DNA from 2 places in the Nocardioides sp. NPDC127503 genome. Region 2 is predicted to be linked to the other one. Evidence: predicted binding sites of a transcription regulator. Region 2 holds the regulator's gene; the other holds the start of a gene.

Region 1 (7,189 bases), on a different contig from region 2:
CCTCCTTCTTCTCCAACTTGTCGGCGAGCTCCTTGCGGCTGCGCGCCTGGCCGGTCAGGGCGTCGAGGAGGATCTTGCGGGCGATCGCCTCGTGGTCGGGCTCGGGGTCGTTCTTGGGATCCGCGGGGTCTGCGGGGCGAGGTTTGCTCCGACGGGAACGTGTTGGTTTCGACACGTCGTCGCTCCTTCGTCGCGACGACGGCTCAACCGACGGGAGCGACGGCTCGACCGACGGGGAGGACGGGTTCTTCCCGGCCCAGGCTTCTACGCCGAGGGAGACGTCGCCCAGCCAGTCGGGCGCGGGCCGTTCGTCCACCCAGGGATCCTGGGTGGACGAACGGTCAGGCCTTGACGAAGCCACGGGTCAGCCGGTGCCTTTGGACCTAGAAGTCCTCGACGCCGGCAGGCTCGGCAACGGGCGCCTCGCCGTCGGCCGGGGCGTCGACCGTCGGCACGACCCCGAGCTTCTCCAGGATCCGCTTCTCCAGCTCGTTGGCCAGGTCGGGGTTGTCCTTGAGGAAGTTGCGGGAGTTCTCTTTGCCCTGACCGAGCTGGTCGCCCTCGTAGGTGTACCAAGCACCGGCCTTGCGGACCAGGCCCGCCTCGACACCGACGTCGATCAGGCCGCCCTCGCGGGAGATGCCCTTCCCGTACATGATGTCGAACTCCGCCTGCTTGAACGGCGGGGCCACCTTGTTCTTCACGACCTTGACGCGGGTGCGGTTGCCGACCATGTCGGTGCCGTCCTTGAGCGTCTCGATCCGGCGCACGTCGAGTCGCACCGAGGAGTAGAACTTCAGCGCGCGACCACCGGTCGTGGTCTCGGGCGAACCGAACATCACGCCGATCTTCTCGCGCAGCTGGTTGATGAAGATCGCGGTCGTGCCCGAGTTGTTGAGCGCACCGGTCATCTTTCGCAGCGCCTGGCTCATCAGTCGAGCCTGCAGACCGACGTGGCTGTCGCCCATCTCGCCCTCGATCTCGGCCCGCGGCACCAGCGCCGCGACGGAGTCGATGACGATCAGGTCGAGCGCGCCCGAGCGGATCAGCATGTCGGCGATCTCCAGGGCCTGCTCACCCGAGTCGGGCTGGGAGACCAGCAGGGCGTCGGTGTCGACGCCGAGGTTCTTCGCGTATTCCGGGTCGAGCGCGTGCTCGGCGTCGATGAAGGCCACGATGCCGCCGGCGCGCTGCGCGCTGGCCACCGCGTGGAGGGCCACCGTCGTCTTACCCGAGGACTCCGGACCGTAGATCTCCACGACCCGCCCGCGGGGCAGACCGCCCAGACCCAGCGCCACGTCGAGCGCGATCGAGCCGGTCGGGATCACTTCCAGCGGAGCCCGGGTCTCATCGCCCAGCCGCATGACCGAGCCCTTGCCGAACTGCCTCTCGATGTTGGCGAGAGCGGCGTCCAATGCCTTCTCGCGATCACCTGCCGCCATGTTCTTTCCTTCCTGAGGGGCAGACTTCTTCCCCTTGCCTGCCGCTTGTCCACGTGTCTTCGTCGTCATCAAGGCAGACGCTAGACGGGACCACCGACAGTTTTGAACGGGACCCTCTGGCACGGTGTTTCACGACCCTGTTTTTGCCTGGCCGATAGCACGAACCACGCTCCACCTACTACCACACACTAGCCCGAACAAGCGTTCGATGTGAACACCTGTTCGGGCGTGTCGAGGTCGTCGAATTCTCAGTGGTTCTGCATCTCGACCTGCTCGGCGGGGGCCGGACCGCCGCCGATCTCGTCGGCGATGGCGACCGAGAGGCCACCGAGCATGAACGCGATGATCACCGCGGCCAGGGCGCCGCTGGAGAAGGACGGGATGAAGCGGCGTACGCCCTCCTGGACCGGCTCCGCACCGTGGTACTGGTGGGTGAGCGCATGCCCCTTGCCCCGCTGGAGCAGGTATCGGTTGACCGGGAAGGCCGCCACGAAGGCCACCGAGAGGGCGATCATCATCCCGATCCAGAACACGACGTTGACCAGCCCGGCCTCCATGGCTCCAGGGATGAGCGCCATGACCAGGTTGTCGACCAGCTCCATCGTCGCGATCGAGAGGGTGTCGGCGGCCAGCACGACGCTGAACGCCGCACCGACGGCCAGGCCCGACTTGAGCAGCGGCAGGGTCGAGAGGGCGTAGCCGAAGGCGAACGCCAGCGTGACGGCCAGGGCGATCGTCCACCCCGTGCTGAGCCCGATCGCGGTGCCGATCATCAGTCCGGCGATCTCGCCGATCGCGCATCCGGTGAGGCAGTGCAGCGTGGCGCTGGCCGCCATCGCGTTCACCCCGCCCCCACCGTGACCACCGTGCGCGTCGTGCCCGGAGTGGTCGCCGTGCCCCTCGTGGCCCTCGTGCATCGAGTGCTGATCTCCGGCGTGGTCGTGTCCGGCGTGCAGGTGCCCGTCATGCGACGTCATGTCGCTCCCTTGCTCGATCGTTCGTCGTGCTTACCCGACATTCATACCCCATGGGGGTATGCACATGCAAGCGGCATCCGGTTCGGGAGCCCACTTTGTCCAACCGCGAAGGACTCCTTAGGGTGTGCTGTGTGTGGACGGCAGCGCGACGACGGCAGCGGAGGACCCGCATGGTCGCGCGCGCCGGTCTGCTGGCAGCGGTCGTGGTCACGGTCGCCGGTCTGCTGGCCATGCATGCGCTGAGCCTCCACGGCACCGACACCGACGGTGAGCACGGCGCGCTGAGCCTGCCCGCCGCCCACGTCGAGCACACCCACGCTCTCGAGCACTCCGACCACGGAGCAGCCGACGACGCCGGACACCCGGGCGGCGAGGGGCACACGGCGATGATGCTCTGCGCGGCGTTCCTGCTCGCCGCCGGCGCGCTGCTGCTGAGCGGGCTGTGGCGGCGTACTCCTGCCTGGTGGTTCTCGCGGGCCCGCAACTGGTTCCGGACCGGCGGATCCGCGCCCCTGCTCACCTATCCCGCCACCGGCCCGCCGTCGGTCTGGGCCTACTCCGTCATCAGGTGCTGAGCGGCCTGACCACCCGCGACCCCGGCCACGCCCGAGGTCCGCAGGTGGTTCAGCGATGCCCGGAAACAGCACTTGACAAGGAGAAACAACAGATGCGTACGCAACGTCCCCTCTTCCGCGCGACCTGGGCGGCGGCCGGCCTGGCCGTGCTGCTCACCCTGTCTGCCTGCGGCGGCAGCGACGAGGCCGAGGCGCCTCAGAAGCTCTCGGAGACCGAGCACAACAAGGCCGATGTCACCTTCGCGACCGACATGATCCAGCACCACGCCCAGGCCCTGTCGATGGTCGACCTGACCATGGACCGCAAGCTCGAGCCCGAGGTCCAGGAGCTGGCGGACTCGATCCGGGCGGCCCAGAGCCCCGAGATCGAGACCATGTCCGGCTGGCTCCAGGAGTGGGGCGAGGAGGTGCCGTCGACGATGCGTGACCACGTCAACGGCGGCCACGAGGGCCACAGCGAGGAGGACAGCAGCATGTCCGACTCGATGGAGGGCATGGACGAGGACATGCCCGGGATGATGTCGGCCGAGGACATGGACTCCCTCGAGAACGCCTCCGACGCCGAGTTCAGCGACATGTGGCTGAAGATGATGATCGAGCACCACGAAGGCGCGATCGAGATGTCCGAGACCGAGCAGGACGAGGGCCAGTTCAAGCCCGCCGTCGACCTGGCCGGGACGATCATCGAGTCCCAGACGGCCGAGATCGACACCATGGAGAAGCTCATCGGCTGAGCACGCCGTCACGGGCAGGGCCGCCCAACGGCCCTGCCCGTCAGGCGGGCGCGTCGGCGGACCGACGAACCACGTACGCAGCTCCGAACAGCACCATGACCAGCAGGATCGTGGCGAGCGCGAGTGCCGGATATCCGGCCAGGTCGACGACGACGCCCGAGACCGCCCCGGCGGCGGCAGCGGAGACGCCCATGATCAGGTCGGCGGTGCCCTGGACGTCGGCGCGAACCTCGAGCGGGGTGTGGTCAGCGACCGAGGTGGCCGCCGCGATCGTGGCCAGCGACCAGCCGAGGCCGAGCAGGAAGAGCCCGACGAAGATCCGCCCCGAGCTGCCCTGCGGCGCCGCGGCACACAGGACCAGGGACACCAGGAGCACTCCGCCGCCGAGCGCCATCACGTCGGCCCGGCCGATGCGGTCGGCGAGCCAGCCGGCGATAGGCGCGAAGGCGAACATGCCCAGGACGTGCCCGCTGATCACCAGTCCGATGACCTCCAGGCCGGCGCCGCCGTGCTCCATGTGGAGCGGCGTCATCACCATCACCGCCACCATCGTGGCGTGGGCCGCCGCCTGCCCGACGACCGCCGCCGCCAGCGCGGGGCGCTCCCGGATCACCGCGATCGCCCGGCGCCAGCTCGTGCCCTTCGCCTTCTCCGTGACCGGAGCACCCTCCCGGGCGACCAGCAGCGGGTCAGGCCGCAGGAAGACCCCGACCACCAGCGCGGCGGCCAGCATCGCCATCGACCCGATCGCGAACGGCCCGGTCAGGACAGGGATCCCGACGGCTTCAGAGAAGATCTCGGCGACGCCGGTCAGGTTGGGGCCGATCACCGCACCGAACGTCGTCGCCCAGACCACGACCGACAGCGCTCGCGCACGGCTCCTGGCAGGGGCCAGGTCGGTGGCCGCGTAGCGCGCGCCGTTGTTCGCCGCGGTGGTCGCGCCCAGCAGCACCGCGCCGACCAGCAGCAGTGTCATCGAGCCGACCACGCCCGCCAGCACCGCCAGCAGCCCACCGGCCGCCCCGAGCAGGTAGCCGGCCAGCAGCCCGAATCGGCGCCCGCGCGCGTCCATGACCCGCCCCAGGACGTACGCAGCGACGGCGGCGCCGAGCACCTGGGTCGTCTGGGAGAGACCCGCCATCGACTCCGAGCCGGACAGGTCGCGTGCCAGCAGGGACGCGGTCGCGATGCCGATGGTGATGCCCATCGCCCCGACCGCCTGGGTGGCGACCAGGGTGAGGATGGTGCGCTTCTGGACCGCGGCCACCGAGCCCGGTGCGAGCACTGTCACCGCTCACGCGCCGGCAGCTCCAGGGCATTCCAGACCGCGGCCCAGACCTCTTTGGGCGGAACCCCGTCGTCGAGCGCCTCCTGGGCGGTGCGCCCGCCCAGCTCGCCCATGACGAACTGGCGGGCCCACGCTCGCGCGTAGCCCGCGCCGAGCGCCTCATCCATCCGGGACCAGAACTCCGTGTGTCTCATCGTCTCGAATGCTACTCAGGCCCAGTCTCTGGCTCAGGTGCGCCGGCGGGCGAGGACGTCGAGCCAGACCTCGCCGAGACGTCCGTCGGCGTGCCCCACCTCGAGCACCTCCCAGCCCGCCTCGTCCAGCGCCGCCCGGAGCGCGGGCTCGCGCCAGTAGACGAAGAGGCGGGGCGCCTCGACGCGACCGCGGTTGGTCCACTCCTCGCCGTCGCCCTCCTTCAGCGACACGTGCAGCGCACCGCCGGGGCGGGTCACCTCGGCAAGCCGGGCGAGCACCGTCCCGATGTCGTCACGCGCCACGTGCAGCAGCGTCGCCGAGGCCCAGACCGCGGCATAGGGAACGTCGGGGTGCACCGGGTCGCGGAGGTCGTCGGTCAGCGGGTCCAGGCAGGCAGCGGCGTACCCCTGCTTGCGCAGGTGCGCCACGAACCCCTCGCTGATGTCGGTGCGCCGGACCCGTACTCCCCCGGCCTCGAGGGCCTTCGCGTCGTGGCCGGGCCCGGTGCCGATCTCGAGCACGTGGTCGCCGGGCTCGAGCGCGGCCAGGAACCTGTCCAGGACCGAACGGTTCTCCTCGGAGAACGAGCTGCCCTGGACGTACGTCGCGACGCTGGCGTCGTAGGCGGCGACGGTCGCCTGCTTGGCGGCCGAGCGTACGTCCCACAGGTGGTGGACGACGTCGTGGAGGTGGTAGCGGCCCAGCGACTCGACGCTGAACACGTCGCCGTTGGACCGGGTCCCGCGACGACCCCACGCGTCCGGCGGCACCTTCTCGTAGATCGTGGCGATCTCGTCGGCGGCGTCCATCAACTGCTCGGCGACGACGACCGGGTCCTGGCTCGCATAGTCGCCCTCACTGGCGGCCACATCCTGGTCCCAGTTGGCGAATTGCGGCTCGTCCTCGGTCAGCATCTGCTGCAGCCGCTCGCCGAAGACGCGGTGGACGTCGCGTACGTGTGCTCCGTACTCCAGCACCGACCACACCCCCGGCTGAGGGCGGTCGCGGGCGTTGTCGGCGGCGAGGTAGATCTCCCAGTAGGTCGCGTTGTCCCGCACGATCTCGGGGAGCTGGTCCGCGGTCACGGCCCCGGCGACGAAGCCGCACTCCGGGCAGGGCCGGTCGAGGACCCAGGTCCAGTCCTTGGTGTCCGGCTGGATCGCGTCATAAGTCATGGATCAATCTTGACGGCCAGCCAGGGCCGCCACGAGGGAGATCCTGCCTTTGAGACGCGAGTTGCTGCCGCTCAGGTGAGGAGTAGGGAGTCGAGCCGGCGGCGCACGACGATGAGCCCGACCGCCCCGAAAGCGAGCAGGTAGACCACCGAGACCAGCGAGCCCCACGACGGCACCCCGAGCGTCAGCTCGCGACACAGCACGACGCCGCGGTAGAGCGGCGTGACCTCCACGATCCAGCGCAGCCACTCCGGATAGGCCGTCACCGGAAAGAACGTCGCGCTGAACAGGAACATCGGCATCATCGCGAGGGTGACCTTCTCGAAGTCCTGCCAGGAGGTCATGTACGTCGTCAGCGCCATGCCCACGGCCCCGAAGGCCGACCCGATGAGCAGCGCCGCCGGCACCACCAGCAGCGCCCACCAGGAGTGGACCAGGTCCATCGCGACCATGATCAGCAGGAACGCGGTCACGTAGATCCCGCTGCGAAGCTGGTTCCAGAGGATCTCGCCGACCGCGATGTCGGCCGTACGCAGCGGGGTGGCCAGCATCTGGTCGTAGAGCTTGTTGTACTTCAGCTTGAAGAAGAAGTTGAACGTCGCATCCAGCAGCGACCCGTTCATCGCCGAGGCCGCGATCATCCCGGGCGCGACGAACTCGCGGTAGTCGACCGGCTTGCCGGCGTACTCGAAGCCGACCACCATCGCGCCCACGCCGATGCCGATCGAGAACAGGTAGAAGACGGGCTCCAGGAAGCCGGTGATGAAGACCAGCCAGGCGCGCCGGTAGACCAGGATGTTGCG
Region 2 (7,189 bases):
CGGTCTGCTCGAAGACGGTCTCGCCGGTCTTCCAGTTCTTCTGGACGACGTCGCGCCGCTCCCAGGTGATCTCGTCGTAAGGGTGAACGCCCTCGGTGCTGAAGATCCGCTCGATCTTCAGCCCGGCGCCCGTCTTCGACGATGCCTGTGCCTCTGCTGCCGTGTCTGTCATTTCGTTCCCCCTGTTGTCATCGATCGCTGTGCCGTACTGCTGGTCGGTGCTGATGGTGGAGTCCTTGCCCTGTTCTAACTGGTTTCGCTGGCTGTGCCGTTGATTGGCCCGAGCAGGTCGCTTCCCCACGGCCTGCCCGGGCCGGTCTATGTGTCCCGTGGGACCTAGTCGGAGCCCACTGGGGCCTCGACCGGATGTTCTGCCTCGAAGTCCTGGACTTCCCGTTCCGTACGCAGCATCTGGATCTCACGCTCGAAGTCCTCCACCGAGCCGAAGGCCCGGTAGACGCTCGCGAAGCGCAGGTAGGCCACCTCGTCGAGCTCGCGCAGCGGCGCGAGGATCGCCAGCCCCACCTCGTTGCTGGGAACCTCTGCGAGCCCCTGGCTGCGCAGCGCCTGCTCGACCTCCTGGCCGAGGCAGGCGAGCTGGTCCTCAGTGACCGGCCTGCCCTTGCATGCCTTGCGTACGCCGTGCACCGCCTTGTCGCGGCTGAACGGCTCCGCTGCGCCGGAGCGCTTGGCCACCATCAGCTGCATCTGCTCGACGGTCGTGAACCTCTTCCCACATTCCTGGCAGACCCGGCGGCGCCGGATCTGGCCACCGTCCTCGGCCACGCGGGAGTCGAGCACCTTGGTGTCGCTGTGTCGGCAGAACGGACAGTGCACGGTCGAGCCCCTCTCGTGAGACCTGTGGATCCAGGCCGTCTCATTGGCGGCCCGAGCCTGTGGAACCTGTGGATATGAGCGTGAGCCCCTGTGGAACAACACCCTCATCGCTGTGGGCCATCCGCCCGTTCATGTGAACTAGATGTGGATAACTACAGCCGTGTAACTACTAGATGTAGTGGTAACCGTACGCCCGCCCCCACGACGATGCAAGCGAGGGTCGGGTTTACCCGCGTGTCCGGCGTGTCGCCGGTCAAACACCGAAAGATTCCGGTTCAAGGGCGCCGGACTGGCGTGGATGCGTAAGAATGACCCCCGTGACAAACATCTCCGGAGGAAATCGCGTCGGGTCGCGGAGAGGCACGCGCCCCAGAAGCGGTCCCCGGCCACCTTTCATCTTGCCTGCGATCGCGACACTGGCCTTCCTCGTCATCTGGGGAGTGCTCGTGTGGGTCGCCGTCGGTTTCGGGGCCGACGCACGGGGAGGCGATTCCGGCGCCTGGGCGAAGCTCGCCATCGCGGCGGTCGTTGCAGTCGCCTGCCTCTTCCTGACCTTCACCTTCGCCGGGAAGGCCTGGCGGGCCTTCTCCGGCTCCCCCATCCCGCCAACCGACGACTACGCCGGAAGCCACTCCAACGCCTACGTCGAGGAGCAGGACTACACCGACCCTGCCTACTCCGACCAGGCCTACCCTGAGCAGGCCTACCCGGAACAGGACTACTACGGCACCGGCTCCTACGGCTACGACGACAACGGCTACGGCCGGCACAGCTCCGACACCGGGAGCCAGCCGCCCTACGGCGACACCGGGAACCGCTCGGCCTACACCGACACCGGCTCCCAGTCGCCCTACGGCTACCCCGGCAGCGACCAGAGCTACGGCAACACCGGCAGCCGAGCCGCGTACGGCGCGTCGGCCTACCAGCCGCCGAGCAGTCCACCGCCCACCCCGGCGCCCTACTACTCCAGCCCGCCGACACCGACGTCGACGCCGCAGAGCACTTCTGGGTACGGCTCGCAGGGATACAACACGGACGGCTACCCCACCCAGCAGGCCGGCTCGCCGCAGTATCAGTCCGGCTCCTACCAGGCCCCGACCAGCTACGGCCAGACCGGCTCGCGGGCTCGGCTGACCCAGGATCCCGCCGCAACTCAGGCGATGCCCACCCAGCGCAAGCCCCAGGACCCGCCGGTCCAGCCCGTCCAGCCGGACGACGAATGGCCGCCGCGGCACAGCACACGCAACAAGCAGTGGCCGCCGGCCGAGCCGGACAGCCCCTACCGCGGGCGCCACTGAGGTAGGCCAAGACGCGAGAGTGCTGCAGACGCTTCCCATCGTCTGCAGCACTCTCACTTTCCCCGGTAGCCGGCTGCCAGGGTCGAAGGAGCAGCCGGACATCTGTGCGGCGCCTTACGGCGCGGTCGGAACGATCAGCGTCTGTCCGGACACGAGCATCGAGGACTCGAGACTGTTGAGCTCCTTGATCCTCTGCTCCATCTCCCGAATCGAGGAGTCGGTGCCGGCGACGGCCTTCGAGGAGATGTCCCAGAGCGTGTCGCCATCGCCGACGACCATCGTGTGGGCGGAGGAGGCGGGACTTTTGTCCGCACCGTTCTCCACCGCGAACGCGACCCTCGCCCCGATCAGCGCAATCCCGAAGAGCACGACGAGCGCGAACGCGAACACGACGACTCGTCCGCGACGGGTGAGCCGCACGGTCGAGCGGCGCACCTCCCGCACCGGACGGGGCGGCTCGGCTACGGGCAGCACATAGACTGTTGCACTCATCTCACGGCCTCCTGATCACAGGTCTCTCGATCACGTGTTCGATCGAGCACATGTTCGAAGGTAGATCACGTGTTCGAACAACGCAAGTAGCGACCCCAAGAATTTTCGAACGCCGACACGCGCCGCCTATGAGGTCGAACAAATGTTTGATGTGGTGGGGCCAGAGGGACTAATGTGATGACATGACCACGCAGAAGACAGGCACCGGATCAGGCGGTTCGAAGAAGAGCCGCGTCCGCGAGCTGCCCGACGGGCCGCCGGACGCGACCGGGCTCACGCCGCGTCAGCAGCGCATCCTCGCTCACCTGCGCGACAGCATCGAGCAGCGCGGCTACCCGCCCAGCATGCGCGAGATCGGCGCCGCGGTCGGGCTGACCAGCACCAGCAGCGTCGCCCACCAGCTCCGCGCGCTGGAGCAGCGTGGTCTGATCCGCAAGGACCCGAAGCGACCGCGCGCCCTCGAGGTCTTCCTCCCCGAGGTGATGGCCCACCGCAAGGCCATGTCCGGCGAGGAGCCCGAGTCGACGATCACCGCCGAGGCCGACATCAACCCCAACCCGGCCGCTGCCATGGTCCCCCTGGTCGGTCGGATCGCGGCCGGTGGCCCGATCCTGGCCGAGGAGACCTCGAGCCAGCAGAGCATCGAGGACGTCTTCCCGCTGCCCAAGCAGCTGGTCGGCAACGGCGACCTCTTCCTGCTCTCGGTCTCCGGTGACTCGATGGTCGACGTGGCCATCTGCGACGGCGACTTCGTGGTCGTGCGCCAGCAGCCGACCGCCGAGAACGGCGAGATCGTGGCCGCGCTGATCGACGGCGAGGCCACCGTCAAGACGCTCTCCCGCAAGGACGGCAAGGTCTGGCTGCTGCCGCACAACGCTGCGTACGAGCCGATCGACGGCACTCACGCGACGATCCTCGGCAAGGTGACGGCGGTCCTGCGCAGCCTCTGAGTCCTGCGCCACACTCCCCGGAACCAGTCCGGGAACACTGCGTGAAATCCAGCCGCCGGCCCATGACAGGGCCGGCGGCTGCGTCGTTCCATTCAGCGTGACCCAGACGCAGATCGACCGCCGCACCCTCATCGCCGCCGGGCTGGCGACCGCCGCAGGAGCCGGAGCCATCGCTCTCCCCGAGCCCGCCGAGGCCGCGGGCGGCGCCCTCAACCACTTCCAGCACGGCGTCGCCTCCGGAGACCCGCTCCCGGACCGCGTGGTCATCTGGACCCGGGTCACGCCGACCGCGGACGCGACTCCCGGGTCCGGGCAGGGCGAGGAGGTCCTGGTCCGCTGGGAGGTCTCGCGCACCGCGGACTTCGCCCGCGTCACCGCGAAGGGATCCCACCAAACGGGTCCCGACCGCGACCACACCGTGAAGCTCGACGTCGCCGGCCTGGCCCCCGAGAGCTGGTACTTCTACCGCTTCACCTACAACGGCCAGACCAGCCGCGTCGGCCGCACCCGGACCGCTCCGGCCGCAGACGCGGCCCCGGAGAACCTACGTTTCGGGGTGGTCTCCTGCTCCAATCTGCAGGCCGGCTGGTTCGCGTCCTACCGCCACCTGGCCTCCCGCGACGACCTGCACGCGATCCTCCACCTGGGCGACTACCTCTACGAGTACGCCCCCGGCGAGTACGGCTACGGCATGGCCAACGAGGACGTCCGGCCGCACGAGCCGGCCCACGAGATGCACACGCTGGCCGACTACCGGATCCGGCACGCGCAGTACAAGCGCGACGTCGACCTCTCCGCCGCCCACGCCCGGCTGCCCTGGATCGTCACCTGGGACGACCACGAGTCGGCCAACGACGCCTGGCTGCTGGGCGCCGAGAACAACGAACCCGGCGAATACGACTGGATCGACCGCAAGACCAACGCCAACCAGGCCTACGACGAGTGGATGCCGCTGCGCGTCGGCGGCACTGCCACGGTGGAGACCGACGGCCACCTCCACGACCGCATCTACCGGCGGCTGCGTTTCGGCAACCTGCTCGAGCTGAGCATGCTCGACCTGCGCTCCTACCGCTCCCAGCAGGTCGCCCGCACCGACCTCGCCGACGTCGACGACCCCGACCGCACGATCACCGGCGACGAGCAGCTGACCTGGCTCAAGGACGGCCTGCTGAGCGACGCCCAGTGGAAGATCGTCGGCAACCCGGTGATGATCAGCCCGGTCACCTTCGGCGCGCTCCCCAAGAGCCTGATCAGCCCGGTCAACGACGTCACCGGCCTGCTGCCCGACAACGGCATCGCCTACAACGTCGACCAGTGGGACGGCTACACCGCCGACCGCACCGAGCTCTTCGAGCACATCCGCAACAACGCGATCACCGACACCGTCTTCGTCACCGGCGACATCCACTCAGCGTGGGCCTGCGACCTGCCGTACGACTCCGCCATCTATCCGCTCGGCAAGACCGCCGGGGTTGAGTTCGTGGCCACCTCGGTGACCTCGAACAACCTCAAGGACATCCTCGGTGCGCCGCGCCGCACGGTCAGCCTGACGGTCGAGAACATCATCAGGACCGCCAACCGCCACGTCCGCTACCTCAACTTCGACGACCACGGCTACTCCGTCCTCGACGTGACCCGCAACCGCGCCCAGATGGACTGGTACGTCATCGGCGAGCGCAAGGACTCCAACACCACCGCCACGTGGGCCAGGTCGTACGCCACCGCAACCGGAAGCAACAGGCTCCATCACGTCACGCAGCCCGTCCAGACCACGTCCTAGGCCGTGTCCCCCGGACACAGCCGCCCTCTGCGCTTAGACTGCCCTGGTCTGCCTTCCCGAACGTCTGGTATCTCATGCGAAACATTGCCCGCCGGATCACCCGCAAACAACGCTCCCTCGTCTTGATCGCAGGCATGGTCGTCGCGACGTTCGTCGCCACCATGCCTGCAACCGGGTCGACGCCGGCGACCTCGGTGAGGACCGGCGGTGACACCAGCGCCGAGCAGCCGGTGACGGAGAAGGCGGCCCGGGAGGCGCTCGCCGCAGCCAAGAAGGTCAAGCGCAACCAGTCGGTACGCGGCGCCCGCCAGGTCGTGCCCGGACGGCACGTCGCCGGCCGGCCCGACGCGACCATCGCGCTGACCGACCTGTGGAACGCCAAGGACGCCCTGGACGGCTCCAACAAGGCGGCCGCGCGTGAGCTGCTCGCCCGCCCGCGCACCGCGACCGAGACCTGCAGCGACGTGGTCTGCGTCCACTACACGCCGGGCAAGGGCGGCGACCGCGCCTCGACGACGTACGCGAACCAGGTCCGCGACGTGGTCACGAAGGTCCACAACCTCTACGTGCAGGCGGGCTACCGCAAGCCCGCGGCCGACAAGGCGGTCACGCCGGGCAAGGTCGACATCTACCTGGAGAACCTCTACGACGAGGGCTACTACGGCTACTGCGCGCCCGAGACGAAGGTCTCGAAGACGGCCGCGACGGCCTACTGCGTCATGGACAACGACTACGCCACCAGCGAGTACGGCACGGTCAACACGCCCACCGAGAACCTCCGGGTCACCGCCGCTCACGAATACTTCCACGCGGTCCAGTTCGCCTACGACGCCGGCGAGGACCGCTGGATGATGGAGTCCACCGCGACCTGGGTCGAGGACGAGGTCTACGACAGCATCAACGACAACCGGCAATATCTCGGCTACGGCCAGCTCGAGGACCAGCGCAAGCCGCTGGACAACTCCAACGCGTCCAACCTCGGCATCTACGGCAACTGGATCTTCTTCCGCTACCTCTCCGAGCGCTTCGCGAAGGAGCGCGGGACCCTGCCGGAGGTCGTCCTCTCGATCTGGAACCGAGCGCCGTCGACCTACTCCACCACCGCCATTCGGCAGGCGCTCGCCGCCCGCGGCACCACGCTGAAGCTGCAATACACCCGCTTCGCCGCCGCCAACCTGGCCCCCTCGAAGAGCTACAGCGAGGGCGGCGCCTACTACGCACCGGTCTACGACGGCCGCACCGCGCTGCCCGCCAAGCACCAGACCGTCGACGGCCAGTTCACCCTCAAGCACCTGACGTACGCCTCCCAGCGCCTCGTCCCGAAGAACGTCGGCAAGGGCTGGAAGCTGCGGGTCAAGGTCGACGTGGCCCGGCCCAACGCCAACGGCGCCGTGGTCAGCGTCTTCCGCACCGACGGCACCCGCGGCGTCTTCTACCTCAAGCCCAACAGCAAGGGCATCGCGACCAAGACCATCGAGGGCTTCTCCTCCAAGCGGATCCGCAAGGTCGAGGTCACCTTCGCCAACGCGAGCAGCAACTTCAACTGCGGCCAGGGCACCGCGTTCTCCTGCCACGGCATCGCGACCCCCGACAAGGCCACCCACCGCTGGTGGGCGAAGACCTACCGCTGACCCAAAACCCCGCCGAGTCGGCTCGTCTTGACGAGCCGACTCGGCGTGCATTTCGGTCAGAACGAGCCGAGTCGGCTTGGGTCAGGCCGAGGCCATCTCCGAGAGGCGCTTGAGGGCCTTCCGTACGACGTCGGGGTCGGTCGTGGCCCACATCGGCGGCAGGCTGGCCTTGAGGAATCCGCCATAGCGGGCGGTGGCCAG

Evidence for each region. Region 2 encodes LexA, which represses DNA repair genes until DNA is damaged. Its sites were predicted from a motif close to TCGAACANNTGTTCGA; they were not measured.
Region 1: a site for LexA is predicted at 1,636-1,651, ahead of recA (recombinase RecA). Genes of this name have one in related genera too.

The regions. Positions count from the first base shown of each region.
Region 1 covers NZ_JBEORH010000002.1:421,331-428,519, forward strand. The annotation lists gene ABTW65_RS06055 (regulatory protein RecX) at 1-316, opposite strand, end outside; gene recA (recombinase RecA) at 384-1,442, opposite strand; gene ABTW65_RS06065 (DUF4396 domain-containing protein) at 1,691-2,419, opposite strand; gene ABTW65_RS06070 (DUF6153 family protein) at 2,590-2,994, shown strand; gene ABTW65_RS06075 (DUF305 domain-containing protein) at 3,087-3,728, shown strand; gene ABTW65_RS06080 (MFS transporter) at 3,769-5,019, opposite strand; gene ABTW65_RS06085 (DUF3046 domain-containing protein) at 5,016-5,210, opposite strand; gene ABTW65_RS06090 (methyltransferase domain-containing protein) at 5,244-6,386, opposite strand; gene ABTW65_RS06095 (ABC transporter permease) at 6,458-7,189, opposite strand, start outside.
Region 2 covers NZ_JBEORH010000009.1:255,454-262,642, reverse strand. The annotation lists gene ABTW65_RS21020 (vitamin B12-dependent ribonucleotide reductase) at 1-172, opposite strand, end outside; gene nrdR (transcriptional regulator NrdR) at 337-837, opposite strand; gene ABTW65_RS21010 (hypothetical protein) at 1,236-2,135, shown strand; gene ABTW65_RS21005 (LysM peptidoglycan-binding domain-containing protein) at 2,250-2,627, opposite strand; gene lexA (transcriptional repressor LexA) at 2,810-3,577, shown strand; gene ABTW65_RS20995 (alkaline phosphatase D family protein) at 3,675-5,357, shown strand; gene ABTW65_RS20990 (MXAN_6640 family putative metalloprotease) at 5,432-6,988, shown strand; gene ABTW65_RS20985 (ATP-dependent DNA helicase) at 7,070-7,189, opposite strand, start outside.